3 regions of the Bacteroides coprosuis genome follow, and region 2 is predicted to be linked to each of the others. Evidence: riboswitches for the same ligand, from Rfam matches in the RefSeq annotation. Region 2 holds a riboswitch; each other region holds the start of a gene.
The links. A riboswitch is a leader RNA that binds a small molecule or an ion and turns the genes downstream of it on or off. The one in region 2 is predicted to bind cobalamin.

Region 1: linked by a shared signal. The riboswitch ahead of K8V80_RS07830 (ribonucleoside-diphosphate reductase subunit alpha) and the one ahead of K8V80_RS04930 (TonB-dependent receptor) in region 2 are both predicted to bind cobalamin.
Region 3: linked by a shared signal. The riboswitch ahead of K8V80_RS10385 (hypothetical protein) and the one ahead of K8V80_RS04930 (TonB-dependent receptor) in region 2 are both predicted to bind cobalamin.

Annotation. Positions count from the first base shown of each region.
Region 1 is NZ_DYYK01000136.1:5,096-9,491, reverse strand. Features, by position in the region: gene K8V80_RS07835 (ribonucleotide-diphosphate reductase subunit beta) at 1-259, opposite strand, end outside; gene K8V80_RS07830 (ribonucleoside-diphosphate reductase subunit alpha) at 312-2,819, opposite strand; cobalamin riboswitch at 2,872-3,072, opposite strand; gene K8V80_RS07825 (hypothetical protein) at 3,495-4,396, shown strand, end outside.
Region 2 is NZ_DYYK01000082.1:18,184-22,579, reverse strand. Features, by position in the region: gene K8V80_RS04935 (PepSY domain-containing protein) at 1-514, opposite strand, end outside; gene K8V80_RS04930 (TonB-dependent receptor) at 527-2,902, opposite strand; cobalamin riboswitch at 2,961-3,160, opposite strand; gene K8V80_RS04925 (hypothetical protein) at 3,392-4,015, opposite strand.
Region 3 is NZ_DYYK01000175.1:1,517-5,912, forward strand. Features, by position in the region: gene K8V80_RS10380 (TonB-dependent receptor plug domain-containing protein) at 1-1,460, opposite strand, end outside; gene K8V80_RS10385 (hypothetical protein) at 1,473-2,639, opposite strand; cobalamin riboswitch at 2,750-2,955, opposite strand; gene mgtE (magnesium transporter) at 3,159-4,396, opposite strand, start outside.

The sequences.
Region 1 (4,396 bases), on a different contig from region 2:
TCAAAAAAGACAGTGTTCTATCATAAGCTCTCTTCTCGGCTCCAGAAAGATTGCGGTAATCTTTTACATCCTGACTCATATTGATTTCCTCAGGTATCCAAAAGTTATTCATCGCCTGACGGTACCAATTGGAAACCCAACCATATTTCATATTATTGAAATCATTCATATTGGTCGTATTCCCATTGATCATTCTACGTTTATTGACGTCTATATCACCATGTTCATTAAACAAGGCTTTCTTCTTCAGTTTAGTCATTGTTATAGTATATCTTAATTTTTATCATTATTTACACCTTATTATATAGGCTTTAAGCAGAGCAAGTCTCACATTCTTCTACTTCTAGGGACTGACTTCTTACATAATACAAAGTCTTTACCCCTTTTTCCCAAGCTCGAAGATAGAGGTTGAGCAGTTTGCGGAAGGTGAATTCTTGGGTTATGTATAGGTTAACAGATTGTGATTGGTCCAAATGTCTTTGTCTTACTCCTGCTGCATCAATTACCCAACTTTGATCTATCTGATGGGCTGTTTTATAAAGCCAGAAAGTTGAATCGCTCAATTCTGGAGCAACTCGAGGCACTATACTTCCCTTCTTTTCTTCAAGGAAGTAACGATTCATCACAGGATCTGTTCCAGCAGTAGTACCTGCTATGATAGATGTCGAACTTGTAGGTGCAATAGCGAGTAGATACCCATTGCGCATTCCGTTCTTGGCTACATTTGTCGCTAAAAGCTTCCACTCCTCAGAAGCATAACCTCGCAACTTAAAGTAATCCCCCGTCTGCCAATCGCTCTTATCAAAGAAAGAATAGACACCCTTTTCTTTGGCCAATTGGTTGGATGCCTCTATGGTATAATAATTGATTTTCTCATAGACTTTGTCCATATAAGCCAAGTGCTCATCACTCTCCCAACGAAGTCCTTTTTGCGCTAACAGATGGTGGTACCCACTAGTACCCAGTCCGATGGGACGCATTTTCTGATTCGTAATTTGTGCATAAGGAATAGGATAAAAGTTCAAATCGATCACATTGTCCAGAGCACGTACAATGGTGTGAATAATACCTTGCAACTCTTCAGAATCTTCCACATCAATATTTCCTAGAACAAGAGAGGCTAGGTTACAAACCACAAAATCTCCAGCTTTGGTTTCTTCCACTATAATTTCATCACCATTTTCTAAACGTACAGTTCGGCGCACATCTTGAATGGCACTTTGGTTTTGTGCTATCTCAGTACATAAGTTCGAGCAATAAATTACACCTTGGTGCTTATTGGGATTCAAGTTATTCACTAAATCTCTATTAAAGATAAAAGGTGTACCTGTTTCTACAGCCGATTTTATAATCAACCGCACCATTTCCTTAATAGGTATTATGCGTTTAGGGATACGATGATCATTCACACATTCTAAGTATTTCTGTTTCCACTCATCACCATAGGTATCTTCTAAGTTATAGCCTTTCATAGTCATAATCTCATGTGGGCACATCAAATACCAATCTCCTTCCATATTTGTCTTTACCTGCTCCCAGAAATAATCGGGTATGCAGATTCCTGGAAACACATCGTGCGCTTTCATTCTATCGTCTCCATTATTCGTTCTTATTTGGAGAAACTCGGGCATATCACGATGCCAAATATCAAGGTAAATAGCTACTGATCCTTGTCTCACTCCAAGTTGATCAACAGCTATAGCCGTATCATTACACAGTTTTACCCACTTTAAGATACCTCCCGCTACACCTTTAAAGCCTCTTATATCGGAGCCTACGGCTCTTACTTTTCCTATATAAATCCCCATACCTCCTCCAAATTTTGAAACTTGGGCAAAGTTGGTTAGAGTACGATAAATACCTACAAGACTATCGGGCATTACATCTTCAAAACAACTAGATAACTGACTCAATGGTTTACGTGCATTACTCATTGTAGGCGTAGCCATCGTTACTTTCAGGGTACTCAATACATCGTAAATACGCTTAGCCCAGCACACTTTCTTCTCCCCTTCGGGAATAGCTAAGTGCATAGCTATCCCCATAAACATCTCTTGAGGACGCTCTAATAAATGATGAGAATAATTCTGAATTAAATAACGTTTAGATAAAAGATGAAGACTACTGTAGGTAAGCAACTGATTGCGTGAAGCCTTCATGTATTTTGACAACTCTTCAACCTCTGCTTGGGAATAGTTTTTGAGCATATAGCTCCCATATAGATTTTGCTGAGTCAGATAGTTCATCTTTTTATAGAGTGAAGTTAGTCCCAACTCTCTTTCAGCCTGCTGAATTTCTTTTTCTAGTTCGACAGCTAATAAGCGAGAGGCTATGAACTCCCAGTTAGGAGCATCTGGAGTAATTAACTCTACTGCTGCCTTCATGAGTATCTTCAAAGGGTTGCCATCTGCTTTGTAAAAAGAACGATATTTAGAATACAAAAACTGAAGATCGTACTGCTTTTGTCCAAATTCGTTTTGGATATCCTGCAATAATTCAATGGTATCATCATCTGTGATAGTCTGACGAAACTGATTAATCATTTCACGACAGGCTGTTCTTCTATCTCGGTATAAGATGTAGGCTTTGGCTTCTTTGTAATGACCTCTCTTCATCAAAACTGTTTCCACCAAATCTTGTACTGTTTCCACATCTACATAATCACTATCTTCAAGGTTGACAGATATTAAGTCACAAATGATCTCTAATTCGTGTTCAGAAACCGATCGTTGCAAACTATGAAAAGCTGCTACAATGGCCCTTTTTATCTTATCGTAAGTAAAATCCTCTACTTGACGATTTCTTTTAATAATTTTCATTCTATTATTGTTTTGTTTCATAAAACACTCAAAAAGCTCATTGCCGGAGAGCTTATCTGAAGTAGCATTGGCAGGTCTTCTGACTTTCCTTATCTCTTGGTATGCCTTCCCATACATAAAGTATAGTGGTGTGAGTAGTTACAAGAGATTTATAAAGGATTACAGCAGCCGGTCTGTCTCGGATTTACACCGAATTCCCTTTTCAACTCAGAATAGGAATCTATTCTAAGTCACCAATCTTATTGAAAGCAAAGATAGAAATAAATAGATTCAGACCTAAAAATAACCAGATTATATCTTTCAAAACCCTTCCTCTTAATAGAGATTATACAGCCATTCATTTTTACTTTTATCCACCACTACCATTTCGATAATATTTTGTTATGCTTTTCTAATCAAAAGATTACAAGCAACAAAACAGAAACTTATGCTTTATTATCGAAAGCATTCGTAATATAATCAAAGCGCATTATTTTAAACACAATCTAAATAGCACTATTTATTAACTAATAATCAATAACTTACTATACTATCATCAACTTTCGATAAAGAAGAAGATCAAAACTTTTATTCGTTTATTATTGAATATATGAAAATCGAAACATATATTTGTGTCATGAGATTGAAACTAAGACATCTCCCTTAAATACACATACTAAGAAAAGCCAATCAATAATGAAAAACATTTGGAGTCAGAGTAAGATAGCCATTGGTACAGAAGCAAGTTTCGATGGTATTTTAAACATTCAAGACTTACTTAAAACCCTTCGTTCTAAGTGGGACCACAATCAATATTCATTTATTAATGATAAAAAGTGGGATCATCTTGCTGCACACTATTCCAACTTAGATGGGACTCAAAATATTCGTGCATTAGGTCAAGAATTAACACTATATAATACAGCCCTCTACACTATAAAAGAAAAAGATGGTAATTACTCTATTGTTCCTATTGCCAAGGAACAAATGAAGGAATTTGAATCAGAGAGTAAAGCAGAAGGTCAAGAAGCTAACTTATGTATGCAAGAAGGCAAAAACTTTGGAGACCCTGCCTTCCGCTTCAACTCAGTAGCAGACAGCCTTCCTAGTGAAACATACGCTTTAGAAAGTTCGGATAGTTATTACATTGATTTTGTTGGTAAGCAACTTTTCACTAAATCTCCTGGTGCACATCCAAAAGAGTACAATTATTATCGATTGGATTTAAGTGTATGGCCCCCTAAAAAGTACCCCCTATCTAAGCCAATTATCAATATTACTTATAGCTCTACGCATAAACTATATGCAGCTTTAGAACTAGAAGAAGAAAGCCATTTCAATATTAAGCGTATTCGTATTGGTCATGAATTCAATGACTTGTGTGCTTGGGATTGTATCCAACTCAATGAAGAGATTGGGGGTACTCATTTTTTTAGGTGGGTAGAACTAGCTTGGGTAGGAAATGATCTTTTGTTAATTGATGATGCTCATCTTTGGAAAATCAAAGATGCTGCTATTGGTGGAAGAGTATTTGAAAGAGTGAGTGATATTAATGCTTGTGGATGTTGTATCAACTGCTCTCCAACACTTATTAGAAC
Region 2 (4,396 bases):
GGCTCGACTGGCTTGTAAACTGTAGTGCTTCTCCTGTATGAGATGATACATAGAGCTGATGTTTTTCTGGGTCATCAAAATAAAATTTATAAAGAGGAAAATGGTCTCTTCGCGAAGAAAAGGGATTCCACTGATCTAAATGATACATCGTATCCACTTTAGCAATAGAACCCATACTCCACCGTTTTGCATAGCTCCATATATCTACACTCTCCACCTCTCTACCATTTACAGATAAAGTATAAGTAGTGTCTTTAGAAGATAGATATAGAGTAGGATTGTGAGTGATAGATTTAAGCTCAATGGCACGCCAGTCGTTCGTTGGAATATCTAGTGAATCTAAAGGTATAAGATTACTAGAAAGAGGATCTAATTTGTCCCATCGATCTGCTGCACCCACTTGTGGAAAGCTGTGATAGATCATCACGAAACCCGACAAGAACCAAATCAAAAACAGAATACTGAGAATAGTTCCCAGTACTCTGTGTAATGAATATAATAATCTTTTAAACATGAATATATCTTATTATAAAGTATAAGAAACAGTAGCCATAATATTGCGAGGATCACTTGGCACAAGTTGTCTTCCCAAAGATTGAGTGTGGTAGCTTTTGTTAAATACATTTCGCACGTTTAAAGCTAATCCAATTCCATTATCTAGTCGGTAGCCCAAACCTAAATCTGTTAACCAGTAGCGATCAAATTCCACCGTACGAACTAAGTCGTGAGCTACTTTATCCATATAAGAAACAGTGATGTTTACCCCTAAATTGCGTAGCATACCTTTCTGAACTGTGTAATCTCCAGCTAAAACAAAAGTATTACGAGGTGCATTAGGCAGTAGAGAACCTTTTTCGGTATCGTTTAATGGCAATAAAGCTGTCTTTTTCATTTTACGAATCTTTGCATCGGTAAAGGCATAGCCCGCATTGAAGAAAAGTCCAGGTAGAGGGTTTGATTTTAATTCTAACTCAAGACCTTGAGAGGCTGTGCTACCTACAATACCTACAACTGTTTTTAAAATATTGTCATCTTCTGGATCTTCAAATCTTCTTGCCAAGGTTTTCTTTTCATTGTTCTTACGAATGTAGAATAAGCTTGCCGAAGCCTCAAGGTATTGATTCCATTTAAAGCGTCCACCTACCTCTGCTTGAAAGCCCGATTGAGGTTTGAAAGTCTTTGAGCCTGTTGGGTAGAATCGTTCACCATCTTCATTGATATAGATAGTGGCATCTGTATTAGGGAAATCTCTGTAAGGTAGGTATAGATTGGCATAAGAAGCATAGAAAGAAAGCTTTTCTGTGGGTAAATAGACTAGTCCCGCACGATAAGTAAATGCTGTAGTGTGCATCTTATCATAAGATTGGCGATTGGTATAGCCCATCTTTTCGGAATCTTTCACATCGGCACTTGCATATTTGTATGCAAAATAATCAAATCGTCCAGCCACCATCATTTTCAATTTATCTGAAAACTCAAATAGGTTTTGGATATACAAACCGTGAGTATAGCTTTCTGCTACACCCGCAAAACCAAAGTGAGGCTTCATATAGCCCATACTTTGGGGATTATTTACCGGAATTTTAGAAAACAATCCAGGACCTTCAATAAAATCAGTCAAAGGTTTACCTCCTCCATAACCACGATAATTTTCACGGAAGAAAGCCACAAAATTATATCCTGCAAGGTAGTTGTATTTCATTCCGTTATTTAGCTGGATACTTCCAGAAGCTTCTAGTTGCTCATTGTATGAATGCACATCATAGGCAAAACGTAAAGGATAAGTGATTTGCACTGTATCTAAACAAATATACTTTTTTGTCCCTTTATTATCTTTAAGGTAATAATGCTTGTAAATAGGATTATCGCTTTCTAAATAGGGGATAGACTCGGTGCTGAAATAGTCGATGATATCGTGATTGTATGAAAAACGATTATCAAGCTTAAAGGCATCTGAGTGTGTATAAGTATAGGTTAGTTGGAGGTTCTCTGCCTTGTTCTTGAGGAAATCAGATTCATTATTGTATCTCCATTTTGGGTTTAATCCAGGAAGAGATTCATCCTTATTTAAGTAGATTTCATTATCATTTGCATCATAGATATCGCTTTTCATAGTGGCGGGCAAACCTATTTCAGTTCCGTATTTATCTCTGTTAAAACCACCTCTCAACTCTAAAAAGTGATGTTCATTGATTTTCCCTCCTAGAGCTAAATATCCAGAGAATCTCTTGTTGTTGGTTTGTCTATAACCTTCATTATCACTGTAATTTAGCGTAGCTCGGTAATTCATATTTCCATAAACTTTGCCACCCAAGTCGATAGAGGATTGCTTATTATTCCATGTTCCATAACTCATTCTAGCCTTAACTAAGGGTTGGGCTACAGGCGACTTTCGTACTACATTGAGTACACCACCAACTACCGAGTGTCCATACAACACAGATGCTGGTCCTTTAATTAATTCTACAGTCTCACAAGAACTTAAATCGGGTAGTGGAGCTGAATTATTAATTGACGTACGTTCATCACGTACCCCATCTATCATAATAGGGGTGTGATCGAATCCACGAACAGAAAACTGTGTAAAACCTCCGTAAGTAGTACGCAGTCGGGTAGAGGGAAGAAACTTTACAGCCTCATTCAAATCTACTATATTTCTGTTTTCGAGAAGCTCTCCCGAGATAGAATTGACTGTAATGGGCATAAACTGTAGCGGTACAGGTAGTTTGTTGATTTTGGGTACAACGTATTTATCAGCACATACTTCTATCTCATGCATTTTGAAGATAGAATCGGTTAAGCTCTTTTGTTGAGCATAAGTCGCACCTGAGCAAGTCGCAAGAAGGCACAACGCAGCCTTGCGACAAGTGTCCATCGACACTCTAAACATTTTGTGTTTCATAAGTGATATTATAATAGTGTTTTACAAAATTCCTTTCCCCGGGAATTTTTAAAATAATGCATGTTGAATGCTGATGGCAGGTTTCCTGACTTGTTCACTTTGTAAGCCTTCCCATTACTCTAATGGTAACAGTGGCAATGAAGATTACAAAGATTCTTACGAACTTACAGTAGCGGGTACTGTTCCAGATTTTCACTGGATTCTCTTTTACTTCTCTAGTAGAATAGCTAGAAAAGCACCATCATGGTGGCAAATATAGAAACTTTTCTTTATAAGTAATTCTGTTTGTCAGTATTTTTAGTGCCTATATGATTGGACTTGTTTTTACAAAGTTTTCTACTAGTGCCTATAAATAGAGACTTTAAGTAAATGAAAAGAATTAAAGTTTTGTCTTGCGTGTTGAAATATTGCGTTTGTTTGAACTTTATGTAAAAGAAAAAAGCCACCAATTAGGTAGCCTTTATTCTTATTTAAAATGAAAAGAATGAGTTAATGCCTGTGCTCACTAGCTAGTTTTTCTAGATCTAGCTCGGCACTATAGCGTATAAGTCCCCATTTTTTATATTCTTCTTCTACATCATTCATATATTTTTCGATGCGAGTGATGCAGTGACCTATTGTTTTGCCATCTGCATTATAGAAAAATTGTCCATGTACCGTATCACCACTGATTATAAGGGTGGCTTTTCTTATTTTACAATTTGGAATAGGCTGTTCACGCTTAGGAAGCAGATATTTAGCATACTCTTGCTGAGCAGCTTTATGATATTTCTTTATAATAGAATCGGACTTTTGCATTGTCAATTGTAAATCATCGCTCCAATGATTATTAGTAACATCATCTACAATAAGCTGTTTGTGCCTTAATTGGAATTTCATATTTGTATCTCTCATATAATAACGAGAACCCAGCAAGCTGCTAAGTGGTGAATAGGAACTATCAGGCTCCTCAACATGAACAATCTCGTAATGGGTGCCACCTAAATTGAAATTAAGATAATCTCTCAACTCTTGATTTGGATCTCTAGTTTGAGAACATGAAAGGCACAGAAATAGACTAAAAAGTAAATAAAAATGTTTCATTTGTTTCTCCTCAGTTACTATGTTTGACATGAGGTCTTGTTTAGTAAACATACAGATCATCTAAAAAGATTATTCTTCTAGTCTTTTTTTATATATAAATGTTCTATTTGTTGATTTTATTCACATTCTTAAAGCTATCCGACCCCTGATTTATAGACCATTTAATAGAGCTTTTACAAACTATCAAATGCTTTATCTCTTATTTGTAAACATTTATCTACCCCTAAAATTGGCTTAAATGATTGGTTATAAGTATATTTAGTTCGGTGTATTATTCTCTTCTGGAATAAATGATAGAAGAAGTTGGATTAAGATGTAATGTAACGGCTTGAACACACTGCTTATTCATCCTAAATTCAACTATTGGTAATGCCGCATATTGAAATATAAGTAATGTATATAACCTTAAAC
Region 3 (4,396 bases), on a different contig from region 2:
GTTATCCAGGATGCTAGCTTCTTTTTATACCCTATTGAGGCATCATAAGAATATCCATCTTCTGGCTTTACATCTGGATTTCCTCCAGGTCGCCAATATAGATCATTCATACTAGGAAATCGGTAATTATAGGATATACTCCCTTTTATATAAAATGACTTATCAAAGAAATTAGTAGCAAAACCTGCTGTCCAAGTAGAAACATTCTTTCTATTATTCTGCTCAAACATATATTGTCCATGCAGTTGAAGCCACCTTAAAGGACTCCACCTTGCAGACATTTGCCAAGACAATACATTGCGATAATGCCGCAATGGAGGCTCGGGTTCTGGAATATGATAATAGGTGTTGTCAATTATGTATTTGGCAGAGTCAACATCAATATAGCTACTCACATTTATTTGATCATGTGTATAAGTAAGTGTAGTGTTTAAAACAAGTTCATCGATGGGAGCACAAGAATAATCAGCTACTCCCTGCCAAGTTTTCGAGGAGTTAATATTTCCTTCTGGATCAAATAATCCACCATCAAACCATTTATCATATTTCAATCGATAATAAAGCCATGCCCCCTTCAGATGAAACTCGTGAATGCCCCTTACATAATCAAAGCCAAAGTACCCTCTTACGTTTTTTTCATGTTGTTGTTCATGAGTTTTCCCGACTATCCCCAAAGGCTGTGGCAACATCCTTTTACCTTGTTGCAACCAGCCAATAGCTGTAAGTTGGGTATATCTAGTTGGTTTAAAGTAGCCTTCTTGTATTACTCCAAATTGTGAATATTCAGCATCCTCTCTTTTTTCTCTAAATTGATCACTTGTCAGTACCTTATTAATATAGGTGTAATCATTATCTGAATGCTGATAAAACAATCTTGTTTTTGTTGCAATTTGACTTCCTCCAAAATTAACTTGGCCTCCTCCTGTATATGTATTATATGAACCATATTCACCAAAGGCTTTACCTGTTACTCCTTTATTCCAATCGGGATCATTGAAGATATTAACACTTCCTCCTACTGCTCCTGTTCCACTCTTCACATGACTACTTCCATAGTATAGATTTACGTTATCTGCGAAAAATACTGGAATTTGAGAAAAATCAAAGACTCCTGACATAGGTGGTGTTATATTGATTCCATTCCAATTTACACGAGTTTGTGCTGCACTTCCACCTCGAAAAGACGCAGTAGATAATGCACCAGTACCCAGACTCTTTATATAAGTTGCAGAATTATCGGTTAACAATTCTGAGAAAGAGCGGGTTTTATTAATTTGTAATAATTGTGGTTCAATATGGGATACTTTTGCCCCTGCATTAGCCTCATTGGCATGTTGAATTCTACGAGCTACTATTTGCACTTCATCTAGGTTCAATCCATAAGCAACTGAATCTTTTTTCTGCGCGAAACCATTCAGCACTAAAACAGAGAAGAAAGCTATAAATACTATTTGTTTCATCTTTTACTGTGCTTAATTTGATTCAGGGAAATAGACTTGACTAGGGTAAACTCCTACCCTATAACTTTTTATATTTCCACTTTCTTTGTAATGACGTATATAACCTCGCTGAGCTGAATAATCTAAGCAATCACAGATATAAACTTCTCCTTCTGGACTTACTCCACAGCCATACATCATATCTATACCAGGCAAGTGGCGATGTAATTCAAAAGTACCATCAACAGTATTCAATACATAAATACTTTGCTGAGAATCATTTTTACTTCCTGGCTTATAGGTACGGACACTAAAATAAATCTTGGTTTTACTTGCATCTATATCAGTGCGATTATAACTTATTGCTCCAATCACATCACCCTCTTGTGCTTCCTTTTTTTTAACAAAAGGCAATTGAAAAGTTTGAACGACTTGCTCTGTTTTAGGATCAACACACTTCAATAAGACACCCGACAACTTATTATTTTGATAATCATTCATTAGTGCCCAAATTCTATTATTTCTATCTTTTAATAACTTACAGGTTTTTGTTATCTCATCATTATGAACCTCTTCAATCATGCGGCTACCTTCTTCGGTAATATCATCTAAATCAAAAACATAAAGTCCTCTTGATGTCATACCAAATAATTTATTCTCGGCTACTTCCATATATTCAACCCATCTTCTTATCACTATATATTCTAAGGGAGTGCCATAAGGAGGTACCGTACGAATTTTCACTAATTGACTAGGTAAGTCGGCACCAGCTACATTATTGCTCAATAAATCAGATACAATAGCCGTTGTATCTGAAATAGCAACAATCTGACGAGGCAAACCTGCTTGGGTATAAAGTATAGTTCCTTCTGATTTAAAAGTTGTGGGATGGACTATCTCTATTTTTTTGGAATTATTTAAAGTTATAAAGTACTTACCATTTATCAGTTGAATAGCTTGTGCTACGTCACCTAATGGGCGATTGTTGACAACTCGAAAGACATCTGGGCTAACCATACCATTTCGATAGAGCACTGATATAGCTCCCATATTGGTAAATATCCGACCCTCATTTAATATGATTGCCTCAATATTTCCCTCGCCTACACCAGCAGGAAAGTCTTCCTCATATTCACAAGAAGAAAATACTGATAATAAAAATAGGATATAGAATAGCTTTAAAACAGATTTAAATTGCATATATCATTTGGTTTTAATCCTCTCAGGGAGCCATAAGATACAAGCATCTAATCCAGATTGATAAGCTAAATAGACAAGAATTATATCCCGTTTCTTAAATCCCCCGAAACAGTAGATTGTATTTTTAGGCAGGTCTTCTGACTCGCTTCCTTTCTAACTGCCCTTCCCATCATCTACCGACAGTGGATATTGTAGTATTTATTAGAAAGTTATAAAAGCTTACAGCAGTGGGTCTGTTCAGGATTTACACCTGATTCCCTTTTCACTTCTTTGGATAAAGTACTATCCTAGAAGCACCTAAAAACTAGATTATTTATTTTGAATGTGAAGATAATAATTTTTTAATAACCTCTATAAATTTATTGCGTTAAAATTTAATTTTAATTAATATTTTAAAATTATTCTATACTTCATATTATAAGAACTAAAGATTTATAGAGTGAATCTCTTTCTCGCAAATATCTTAAACCCAAAAAAAGGCTCACTAGGAGCCTTTTTTTCTATTCTAGATCTATCTACTTAAACATGAATGATATCTGTTAACAATTGAACTGACAGCCAGAAGTACACCATAAGTGCACATGCGTCAACAACAGTTGTAATCAGTGGTCCAGCCATTACAGCAGGATCTAATTTTAGCCACTTAGCTGCCATAGGTAAAATACTACCAACTACTTTGGCCAAGATTACTGTCACGTATAAACTAATACAAATGACAAAAATAACATTCAAAGGAACGGAGTCGAAAAAGTAAACTCGAGCAAAATTTAAAGCAGCCAACAATAGACCAACGATCAAACTCACACGAAACTCTTTCCAAATAACTTTCCAAAAATCCTTGCTCGATATTTCTCCCAAAGCCATACCTCGAATAACGAGTGTAGATGATTGTGCACCTGCGTTACCCCCTGTATCCATCAGCATAGGAATAAAAGCAGCAAGCATTACAGCAGACTCTAATACCTCTTCGTATTTGTGAATAATCATACCCGTAAAAGTAGCTGAGATCATCAAAACCACCAACCATGTTATTCTATGCTTAGAATGTGACCACACAGACTCTTTTAAATATTCAACTTTAGAAGGATCAATAGCGGCCATCTTGTGAATATCTTCGGTACTTTCTGCCACAATAACATCCATTATATCATCTACCGTAATAATACCCACCAAACGATTTTCCTTATCGGTTACAGGCATAGAGTTTAAGTCATATTTTCTAAATAAATCGGCCACAACCTCTTGGTCTTCTGTAGCTAAAACGGACACAACATTCTTTTCCATGACGTCAACAATGGCAGCCTTAGGATCAGATAAGACCATCGTTTTCAGAGAAATAACTCCTTCCAACTTTCTTGTTTCACCTATTATAAAACAAATATCATTGTTGTTATTAATATTGGCTAAGTTCTTATACTTCACCAGAGCCTCATCTATCGTCATATAACTTCGTAGAGCTACATACTCCACAGTCATAACACTACCCGCACTATCTTCGGGATATTTTAAGAAAATATTAATTTGAGTGCGAATGTCTGGAGAGGCTTGTTCTAATATCCTTTTCACCAAGTTGGCTGGAAGCTCTTCAATAAAATCGACCGTATCATCGAGCTGCATCTCAGTTATAATAGCCTGAATTTCTTTATCTGAAATATGTTCTACAACTGATTTTTGGATATCTGAAGGTAAATTACTAAAAACTTCTGCAGATAAATCTTTCGGTAATATTCTAAATAAAACTAAACATTTATCATTGG